DNA from 3 places in the Klebsiella variicola genome. Region 3 is predicted to be linked to each of the others. Evidence: predicted binding sites of a transcription regulator. Region 3 holds the regulator's gene; each other region holds the start of a gene.
The links. The regulator PurR, encoded in region 3, represses purine synthesis genes. The targets are predictions, from matches to a motif close to CANGCAAACGTTTGCNTG.
Positions count from the first base shown of each region.

Region 1: glyA (serine hydroxymethyltransferase) is a predicted target of PurR. The motif match lies at 1,697-1,714, and genes of this name have one in related genera.
Region 2: purL (phosphoribosylformylglycinamidine synthase) is a predicted target of PurR. The motif match lies at 1,423-1,440, and genes of this name have one in related genera.

Region 1 is NZ_CP010523.2:1,302,092-1,305,373, reverse strand. It holds gene SP68_RS06275 (DoxX family protein) at 1-271, shown strand, start outside; gene glyA (serine hydroxymethyltransferase) at 327-1,580, opposite strand; gene hmpA (NO-inducible flavohemoprotein) at 1,906-3,096, shown strand; gene glnB (nitrogen regulatory protein P-II) at 3,171-3,282, opposite strand, start outside.
Region 2 is NZ_CP010523.2:1,292,344-1,295,625, forward strand. It holds gene mltF (membrane-bound lytic murein transglycosylase MltF) at 1-1,340, opposite strand, end outside; gene purL (phosphoribosylformylglycinamidine synthase) at 1,516-3,282, shown strand, end outside.
Region 3 is NZ_CP010523.2:2,389,058-2,392,339, reverse strand. It holds gene SP68_RS11225 (MFS transporter) at 1-395, opposite strand, end outside; gene cydH (cytochrome bd-I oxidase subunit CydH) at 563-655, opposite strand; gene purR (HTH-type transcriptional repressor PurR) at 948-1,973, shown strand; gene punR (DNA-binding transcriptional activator PunR) at 1,993-2,904, opposite strand; gene punC (purine nucleoside transporter PunC) at 3,017-3,282, shown strand, end outside.

The DNA.
Region 1 (3,282 bases), 1.1 Mb from region 3:
GCCGATGCCGACGCTGGCGGCGATTATCGCTGTGATAATGGAGGTCCCTGCGGCGATCTTAATTGTGTTGGGCTTTTTCACCCGCCCGCTGGCGGTCATCTTTATTTTTTATACGCTGGGTACGGCGGTGATTGGCCATCATTACTGGGATATGACCGGCGATGCGGTATTGCCGAACATGATTAATTTCTGGAAAAACGTCAGTATTGCCGGCGCTTTTCTGCTGTTGGCGATTACCGGCCCCGGCGCGATTTCGCTCGACCGCCGCTAATCGGCAGACACAAAAAAGGCCGCAATCGCGGCCTTTTTTATTGCAACGTTAACGCTTACGCATAAACCGGGAAACGTGCGCAGATATCCAGCACTTTGCCTTTCACACGTTCAATGACCGCTTCGTCATTGATATTGTCCAGCACGTCACACATCCAGCCAGCCAGCTCTTTAACTTCCGCTTCTTTGAAGCCGCGGCGAGTCACAGCCGGAGAACCGATACGGATACCGGAAGTCACGAACGGGCTCTTCGGATCGTTCGGCACGCTGTTTTTGTTCACGGTGATGTTGGCGCGGCCCAGGGCGGCGTCAGCTTCTTTACCGGTCAGGTTTTTATCCACCAGATCCAGCAGGAACAGGTGGTTCTCAGTACCGCCAGAAACCACTTTGTAGCCGCGGTTCAGGAACACTTCCACCATTGCTTTGGCGTTTTTCGCAACCTGCTGCTGGTAAACTTTAAACTCTGGCTCCATCGCTTCTTTCAGCGCCACCGCTTTGGCCGCGATAACGTGCATCAGCGGGCCGCCCTGCGCGCTTGGGAACACGGCAGAGTTCAGTTTTTTGTACAGCTCTTCGCTACCGCCTTTCGCCAGAATCAGGCCGCCGCGCGGACCCGCCAGGGTTTTGTGGGTGGTGGTGGTCACAACGTGAGCATGCGGAACCGGGTTCGGATACACACCCGCGGCAATCAGGCCTGCCACGTGCGCCATATCGACAAACAGGTAAGCGCCGATGCTGTCAGCGATTTCACGCATTTTCGCCCAGTCAACGATACCGGAGTAAGCGGAGAAACCACCGATGATCATCTTCGGTTTGTGTTCCTGAGCCTGCTTCGCCATGTCGTCATAGTCAATTTTACCGGACTCATCAATACCGTAAGGGATGATGTTGTACAGTTTGCCGGAGAAGTTAACCGGAGAGCCGTGAGTCAGGTGGCCGCCCTGCGCCAGGTTCATACCGAGCACGGTATCGCCCGGCTGCAGCAGCGCGGTGTAGACCGCAAAGTTAGCCTGAGAGCCGGAGTGCGGCTGGACGTTAGCATAGTCAGCGCCGAACAGTTCTTTCGCGCGGTCGATAGCCAGTTGCTCAACCACGTCGACATATTCACAGCCGCCGTAGTAACGCTTGCCCGGATACCCTTCAGCATATTTGTTGGTCAGCTGAGAGCCCTGCGCCTGCATGACGCGCGGACTGGTGTAGTTTTCGGAGGCGATCAGTTCGATGTGCTCTTCCTGACGTACTTTTTCCTGCTCCATAGCCTGCCACAGTTCGGCATCATAATCGGCAATGTTCATTTCACGCTTTAACATCCGCATCTCCTGACTCAGCTAACAATAAAATTTCGGCCTAAAAAGGCGGTCCGATTGGACAACGGCCCACAGTATAACCTAATCATTCTGTGATAACAGGTCTTGACAAAGGATTTTACGCAAACGATTGGCTCCGCATGACACAAGGCTTTGAGCAATAACGTCTCTCTCATTATCAACGGATTTCTTTTCAGGTTTGTGATGCAAATTCTTCATGTTGTAACGGCATCGGGGTTAAGTGTTAAAGAACCATTTACATAGCAGGGTTATTTCTATAAGATGCATTTAAAATGCATTAATAAGATAACACACAAGGAAGCACGCTATGCTCGACGCTCAAACCATCGCCACGGTCAAAGCCACCATCCCCCTGCTGGTAGAGACCGGCCCAAAGCTCACCGCCCATTTCTACGATCGTATGTTCGCGCATAATCCGGAGCTCAAAGAGATTTTCAACATGAGCAACCAGCGCAACGGCGATCAGCGCGAAGCGTTATTCAATGCCATTGCCGCCTACGCCAGCAATATCGATAACCTGCCCGCCCTGCTGCCGGCGGTGGAAAAAATCGCCCAGAAACACACCAGCTTCCAGATCAAACCGGAGCAGTACAACATCGTTGGCAGCCATCTGCTGGCGACCCTCGATGAAATGTTCAGCCCGGGTCAGGAAGTGCTTGATGCCTGGGGAAAAGCTTACGGCGTGCTGGCGAACGTCTTTATCGGCCGTGAAGCCGAGATCTATCAGCAAAACGCCAGTAAAACCGGCGGCTGGGAAGGGACCCGCGCGTTCCGCATCGTGAAGAAAACCCCGCGCAGCCAGCTTATCACCAGCTTTGAGTTGGCTCCAGTCGACGGTCAGCCGGTCGCCGATTACCAGCCGGGGCAGTACCTGGCCATCTGGCTGAAACCGGAAGGCTTCGACTATCAGGAAATTCGTCAATACTCTTTAACCCGCAAAGCAGACGGCAAAGGCTACCGCATCGCGGTAAAACGTGAGGACGGCGGTCAGGTTTCCAGCTGGCTGCATAACCATGCCAGCGAAGGCGATGTGGTCTATTTAGCCGCCCCGGCGGGAGACTTCTTCCTTAACGTTGAACCACAGACGCCGGTCACCCTGCTCTCCGGGGGCGTCGGGCAAACGCCAATGCTGGCGATGCTGGATGCGCTGGCGAAGAGCGGTCATCAGGGTCAGGTGAACTGGTTCCATGCGGCGGAAAATGGCGACGTTCACGCCTTTGCCGATGAAGTGAGTGCGCTTGGCGCGGCGCTGCCGGCGTTTACCTCGCACGTGTGGTATCGCAACCCGAGCGAAGCCGACCGTCAGACTGGACGTTTTGATAGCGAAGGTTTGATGGATTTAGCGGCAGTGGCGGACAATATTCGCGCCCCGCAGATGCAGTTCTATCTCTGCGGCCCGGTAGCGTTTATGCAGTTTGCAGCGAAGCAGCTGGTAGAATTAGGGGTTAATAAAGACAACATTCATTACGAATGTTTCGGCCCGCATAAGGTCCTGTAAGCCCCGACGACGCGGGGATTTGGAGGCCGGGTAAGCGCAGCGTCACCCGGCAATACTGCAGCGAGCAGCGAGGATTAAATCGCCGCGTCGTCTTCTTCACCAGTACGGATACGAATGACCCGCGCGACGTCGAAGACAAAGATCTTGCCGTCGCCAATCTTGCCGGTCTGCGCCGTACGGATGATG
Region 2 (3,282 bases), 1.1 Mb from region 3:
TGGCTCAACAGGGGTAAACGCAGCTTAACGTCTGCCCAGCTGTTGGGATTGCCTTTTTGTTTGCGGGTGAGCGCCATGGCGTCCAGCATATGGGCATAGCCCATATTGTAAGCAGCCAGCGCAAACCAGATGCGTTCGTCTTTCGGAATCGAATCCGGCACTTTATCCATCATATCCTGCAGATAGCGCATGCCGCCGTCGATACTCTGCGCCGCATCGGTCCGGTCAGTCAGTCCCAGACTTTGCGCGGTGTTGCGCGTCAGCATCATCATGCCGCGCACGCCGGTGGGGGAAGTGGCCTGCGGATCCCAGTGGGATTCCTGCCAGGCGATCGCGGCCAGCAGGCGCCAGTCAATCTCGCGGGCGTACTTTTCAAATAGCGGCTGCACGTCCGGGAGAATATTTTCCACTGCACGGAGGAAGGTGCGGGTGTCGACATAATCGAAGTCGTTGCCGTGGCCGAGGTATTTCTCCTCCAGGCGCGCCAGCGTCCCGTCTTCATTAATGTTATTGAAGAAATCAAGCATTGCGGCCGACAGCGAATTATCTTCGCCCCGGGCGCTAAACCAGGTGACCGGCTGTTCGTCGGTGATATCCAGGGCCACCGCCAGCTCCGGATGGACGCGCTGAAACAGGCTGACGGCCACCGAATCGGCGACGGTGTAATCGAGTTTGCCGTCAATCACCGCCTGCATCAGCGCCGTGGTACCGCGCTTCTCGTCCACGCGCCAGGCAAGATCCGGATATTTCTCCGCTTTTAAGGCCTGCAGGTCATTGATCGCCACGTGGCCCGGAGCGATAGTGAGTTGCTCGGCGGTTAGCGACGCGAGAGTGCGCGGCCGGATATTACCGACACGATAGACCAGCTGTTGGGAAACAGAATAGTAGGTGGGGCCAGCCTGGTAGTTTTTCACCCGCTCCTGGTTATAAACCAGACCGGCAGCCAGCATATCGGCCTGACCGTCGTCGAGGTCGTCAAACAGCTGGCTGATATTCTGCCGGACGGTTATCTTAAGCGTCACGCCCAGATAGTCAGCAAACTGCTTCGCCAGTTCATAATCCAGACCGAACGTTTTATCGTTCATGGTGGCGAAGGTCATCGGCGAGTTGATGGTGCTGATGCGCAGCTCGCCGCGAGCGATAATACCCGCCACCCGGTTCTCGGGTTTACTGGACCAGGGGATTGACGGCCACAGGGCCGCCGCCAGCAAAAGGGTGACAATGCCGATCAGCAGATAATTAATCTTTAATTTTTTCAGAGCGTTAATCTTCTGCAGCTTCAGGTTCCTCAGCAGGCGATGTCCGGAAAAAACGCAAGGTTGTCGTCGAATGTGCGGCATTCTGCTTAAGAATGCGCCAGTTGGCAACTTATTCGCGATGGTCGTCACATTTATTGATAAACAGCATCAATGATTTTATTTCTACGCAAACGGTTTCGTCGGGGCGCAGGATTCACTATAATGACGCCCGTTTCCCCCCCTGGCTCACCCTGAAAGCTTCGAAGACGAGAGACTTATGATGGAAATTTTGCGTGGTTCACCTGCACTGTCGGCATTCCGTATCAATAAACTGCTGGCACGATTTCAGGCGGCCAACCTTCCGGTAAGCGCCATATATGCCGAGTATATTCATTTTGCCGATCTGAACGCCCCGCTGAGCGCTGACGATCGCGAGCGCCTGGCGCGACTGCTTCAGTATGGCCCGAGCTTAAGCAGCCATACCCCGACCGGTAAATTACTGCTCGTGACCCCTCGCCCTGGCACCATCTCTCCCTGGTCTTCTAAAGCTACCGATATCGCTCACAACTGCGGTCTGACTCAGGTCGTGCGCCTGGAGCGCGGCGTGGCGTATTACGTTGAAGCCTCAACCCTGACCGAAGCGCAGTGGACTGCCGTGGCGGCGGAACTGCACGACCGCATGATGGAGAGCGTCTTCGACGCCCTGGAAGCGGGCGAGACGCTGTTTGCCCATCATCAGCCGACGCCGGTCACCAGCGTTGACCTGCTGGGCGAAGGCCGTCAGGCGCTGATTGACGCCAACCTCCGTCTGGGGCTGGCGCTGGCAGATGACGAAATTGACTACCTGCAGGATGCGTTTACCCGTCTGGGCCGCAACCCGAACGATATTGAGCTGTATATGTTCGCCCAGGCGAACTCTGAGCATTGCCGCCACAAGATTTTCAACGCCGACTGGATCATCGACGGCGAACAGCAGCCGAAGTCGCTGTTCAAAATGATCAAAAACACCTTCGAAAAAACGCCGGACTACGTCCTGTCGGCCTATAAAGACAATGCCGCGGTGATGGAAGGGTCTGAAGTGGGGCGCTATTTTGCCGACCACCAGACCGGGCGCTACGACTTCCATCAGGAGCCGGCGCACATTCTGATGAAAGTGGAAACCCATAACCACCCGACGGCCATCTCTCCATGGCCGGGCGCGGCAACCGGCTCCGGCGGCGAAATCCGTGATGAAGGCGCCACCGGCCGCGGCGCGAAGCCGAAAGCGGGCCTGGTGGGCTTCTCGGTTTCCAACCTGCGTATTCCGGGCTTCGAGCAGCCGTGGGAAGAAGATTTCGGTAAACCGGACCGCATTGTCACGGCCCTGGACATCATGACCGAAGGCCCGCTGGGCGGCGCGGCGTTTAACAACGAGTTTGGTCGTCCGGCGCTGAACGGCTACTTCCGCACCTATGAAGAGAGAGTCACCAGCCACAATGGCGAAGAGTTGCGCGGCTACCACAAACCGATCATGCTGGCCGGCGGTATCGGCAACATCCGCGGCGAGCATGTGCAGAAGGGCGAGATTACCGTCGGGGCGAAGCTGATCGTGCTGGGCGGCCCGGCGATGAACATCGGCCTCGGCGGCGGCGCGGCCTCTTCTATGGCCTCCGGCCAGTCCGATGCCGACCTCGATTTCGCCTCCGTACAGCGTGACAACCCGGAAATGGAACGCCGCTGTCAGGAAGTGATCGACCGCTGCTGGCAGCTGGGCGACGCCAATCCGATCCTCTTTATCCACGACGTTGGCGCGGGCGGTCTCTCCAACGCCATGCCGGAGCTGGTGAGCGACGGCGGCCGCGGCGGTAAATTCCAGCTGCGCGATATTCTCAGCGATGAGCCAGGGATGAGCCCGCTAGAGATCTGGTGTAACGAATCGCAGGAGCGTTATGTTCTGGCGGTCGCCCCGGAGCACCTGCCGCTGTTCGACGAACTGTGTCGCCGCGAACGCGCGCCTTATGCCGTTATCGGCGAAGCTACCGCGGAGCAGCACCTGAGCCTGAGC
Region 3 (3,282 bases):
GCTACCGCGCTGGCCTGCTTATGCTTTGGCACGACGCTGGCTGCGACCACTGACCCCAGGCCAAAGAAAGCACCGTGGTTGAGGCTGGTAATAATGCGCGACAGCAGCAAGGTGGTGTAATCCGGCGCAATGGATGACAACAGGTTGCCGACGGTGAAGATCCCCATCAGAAAAATCAGCGCATTGCGCCGCGCGCGATGTGACAACAGCAGGGTCATCAACGGCGCGCCGACCATGACGCCGATGGCATACGCACTGATCAGCATTCCCGCCACTGGGATTGAGACGTCCACACCTTTCGCAATCACCGGCAGCAATCCCATTGGGGAGAACTCGGTGGTACCGATGCCAAAGGCGCCGATCGCCAGCGCAAGTAAAGGAAAGTTGATTTTCATTCAATGACTCCATCAGACCGTCAGAGAGGACGGCGTAACATCAGAAGTCAAAAGCATGACATCAATCACAAAAAAACAAAAGTGAACGAAATGACAAAAGATTTTTGCAGAATTGATAATAATGGCGGGATACGGGGAGGAGGCCGCGCTCCTCCCTCACTGGAACATTAGTGCAGTATGGCGGTCAGGCTGAAAGCAACGATCACGCCGAGGGCAATAACCGTGGTGATCAGCGAAAACTTTAAATTGGTATCCATCATTTTTCCCTCTTGTTATCCCCACACCAAAAGTGAGCTTGCTCATTTTTGCACAAAAAATCGCAAAAATCTTCCGGGATTTAGGGCGATGCACATTTTTGCTCTTCCACTTTGCCCCAAGATCGGACAAAATCCCACGCTAATTTAAAAGCGTATCGGCCATTGACCCCTTCCTGTCGTTCTGTGTCGTTTTCCCGACGTGATGCAATGTTGAAAATTGTATTCAGGGTGTGTGTAGGCAAACGTTTACGTATCGATGATCAGGCGATCAGGTCAAGGCATGGAGTGAGATGTAATGGCAACTATTAAAGATGTAGCGAAGCGCGCAAACGTTTCCACTACAACTGTATCACATGTAATTAACAAAACCCGTTTCGTTGCCGAAGAGACGCGCAATGCGGTGTGGGCGGCGATCAAAGAGCTGCACTACTCGCCGAGCGCCGTGGCCCGCAGCCTGAAAGTCAATCATACAAAATCGATTGGTCTGCTGGCGACCAGTAGCGAAGCCGCCTATTTTGCTGAAATTATTGAGTCTGTTGAAAAGAGCTGCTTCCAGAAGGGCTACACCCTGATCCTCGGCAACGCATGGAACGATCCGGAAAAACAGCGCGCCTATTTGTCGATGATGGCGCAGAAGCGTGTCGACGGTCTGCTGGTGATGTGTTCCGAATATCCGGATTCGGTATTGAGCATGCTGGAAGAGTATCGCCATATCCCGATGGTGGTGATGGACTGGGGCGAAGCAAAAGCCGACTTCACCGATGCGGTGATCGATAACGCCTTCCAGGGCGGCTATATCGCCGGACGCTACCTGATTGAACGTGGCCATCGTGAAATCGGCGTGATCCCGGGTCCGCTGGAGCGCAACACCGGCGCAGGCCGCCTGGCCGGCTTTATGCAGGCAATGAAAGAGGCGCATATCAGCGTGCCGGAAAACTGGATTGTGCAGGGCGACTTCGAGCCGGAGTCCGGCTACCGCGCTATGCAGCAGATCTTAAGCCAGCAGCACCGTCCGACGGCGGTGTTCTGCGGCGGCGATATCATGGCGATGGGCGCTATCTGCGCGGCGGATGAAATGGGGCTGCGGGTGCCGCAGGACATTTCGCTGATCGGTTATGATAATGTGCGTAACGCCCGCTATTTCAGCCCGGCGTTAACCACTATTCATCAGCCGAAAGATTCCCTGGGCGAAGCCGCATTTAACATGCTGTTGGATCGTATCGTTAATAAGCGTGAAGAGTCGCAGTCTATCGAAGTTCATCCTCGTCTGGTCGAACGCCGCTCCGTGGCGGATGGCCCGTTTGTCGATTATCGTCGGTAAGGCATCTGGCGGGCGCGGATCACTCCGGCGCCCGCAGCCATTCCCGATTCAGCGTGTCGCTGTCCCCCAGATAGTCGAGCATCCAGTTCAGCGCCGGTGAGGCATCACTCTGCTGCCAGGTCAGACAGCAGGCGGCATCCGGGAACGGATTCTCCAGCGCCAGCGCGGTCCACACGCCGCGATCTACCCATGGTCGGGCGAAATGGCTCGGCACCATGCCGACGCAGAGGCCCGCCGACAGACAGGTGGCCGACGATTCCCAGTCGGGGACCACCACCCTCTTCTGGTTATCCAGCAGCCAGGTTGTTCGTTTGGGCAGTGAACGTGACGTATCCTCCCGCACCAGCGACGGCCAGTTACGCAGGACATCATCGCTCAGGGGTCCCTCCATCTTCGCCAGCGGGTGATCGCTCGCCACCACGCAGTCCCAGCTCAGCATCCCCATATCGCGAAACGCATAGCGGCCCCCGACCGGAATAGATCGCGTTGCGCCAATCGCCAGTTCTACACGGCCGTCGGCCAGCGCATCCCATACGCCGTTGAACACTTCCTGGAAAACGATGAGCTCGACGTCGGGAAAATGGCGATAGAAATCGACGATCATCTGGCGCATCCGCGCCGGTTTCACAATATCATCCACCGCGATCGACAGCTGCCCGCGCCAGCCGTTGGCGATTTGCTGGCACTGCTGGCGGGTGATCTGCATTTTTTTGATAACAGAGCGCCCTTCCTGTAAGAACCAGACCCCTGCGGGCGTCAGCTCCACATCACGATGGCGGCGCTCAAACAAGGGAACGGCCAGCCACTCTTCAAGCTGACGCACGGTATAGCTGATGGCGGAGGGCACCCGGTGCAGCTCCTGCGCGGCCGCGCTGAAGCTGCCGTTGCGGGCCACGGCATCAACCACTTCCAGAGAGTATTCAGACCACATTTTCTGCCTGCAAAATTTTTGAATGCATGTGACAAATATTAGCGTTTCACAAGCCACAATGCACTCCCTACACTCTGCGGCATCGTACCTGTACTCCAAAAATGAGAACGTTATGTCACAACCTGGGAAAGGATTTTTAGTCTGGCTGGCCGGCCTGAGCGTGCTGGGCTTTCTGGCCACCGATATGTACCTGCCGGCGTTTGCCGCCATGCAGCAGGATCTCAATACCTCCGCTGCCTCCATCAGCGCCAGCCTGAGCCTGTTCCTCGCCGGCTTCGCGCTGGGGCAGCTGTTCTGGGGGCCGCTGTCGGACCGCTATGGGCGCAAACCGGTGCTGTTGAGCGGCCTGGCAATTTTCGCGGCCGGCTGTCTGGGGAT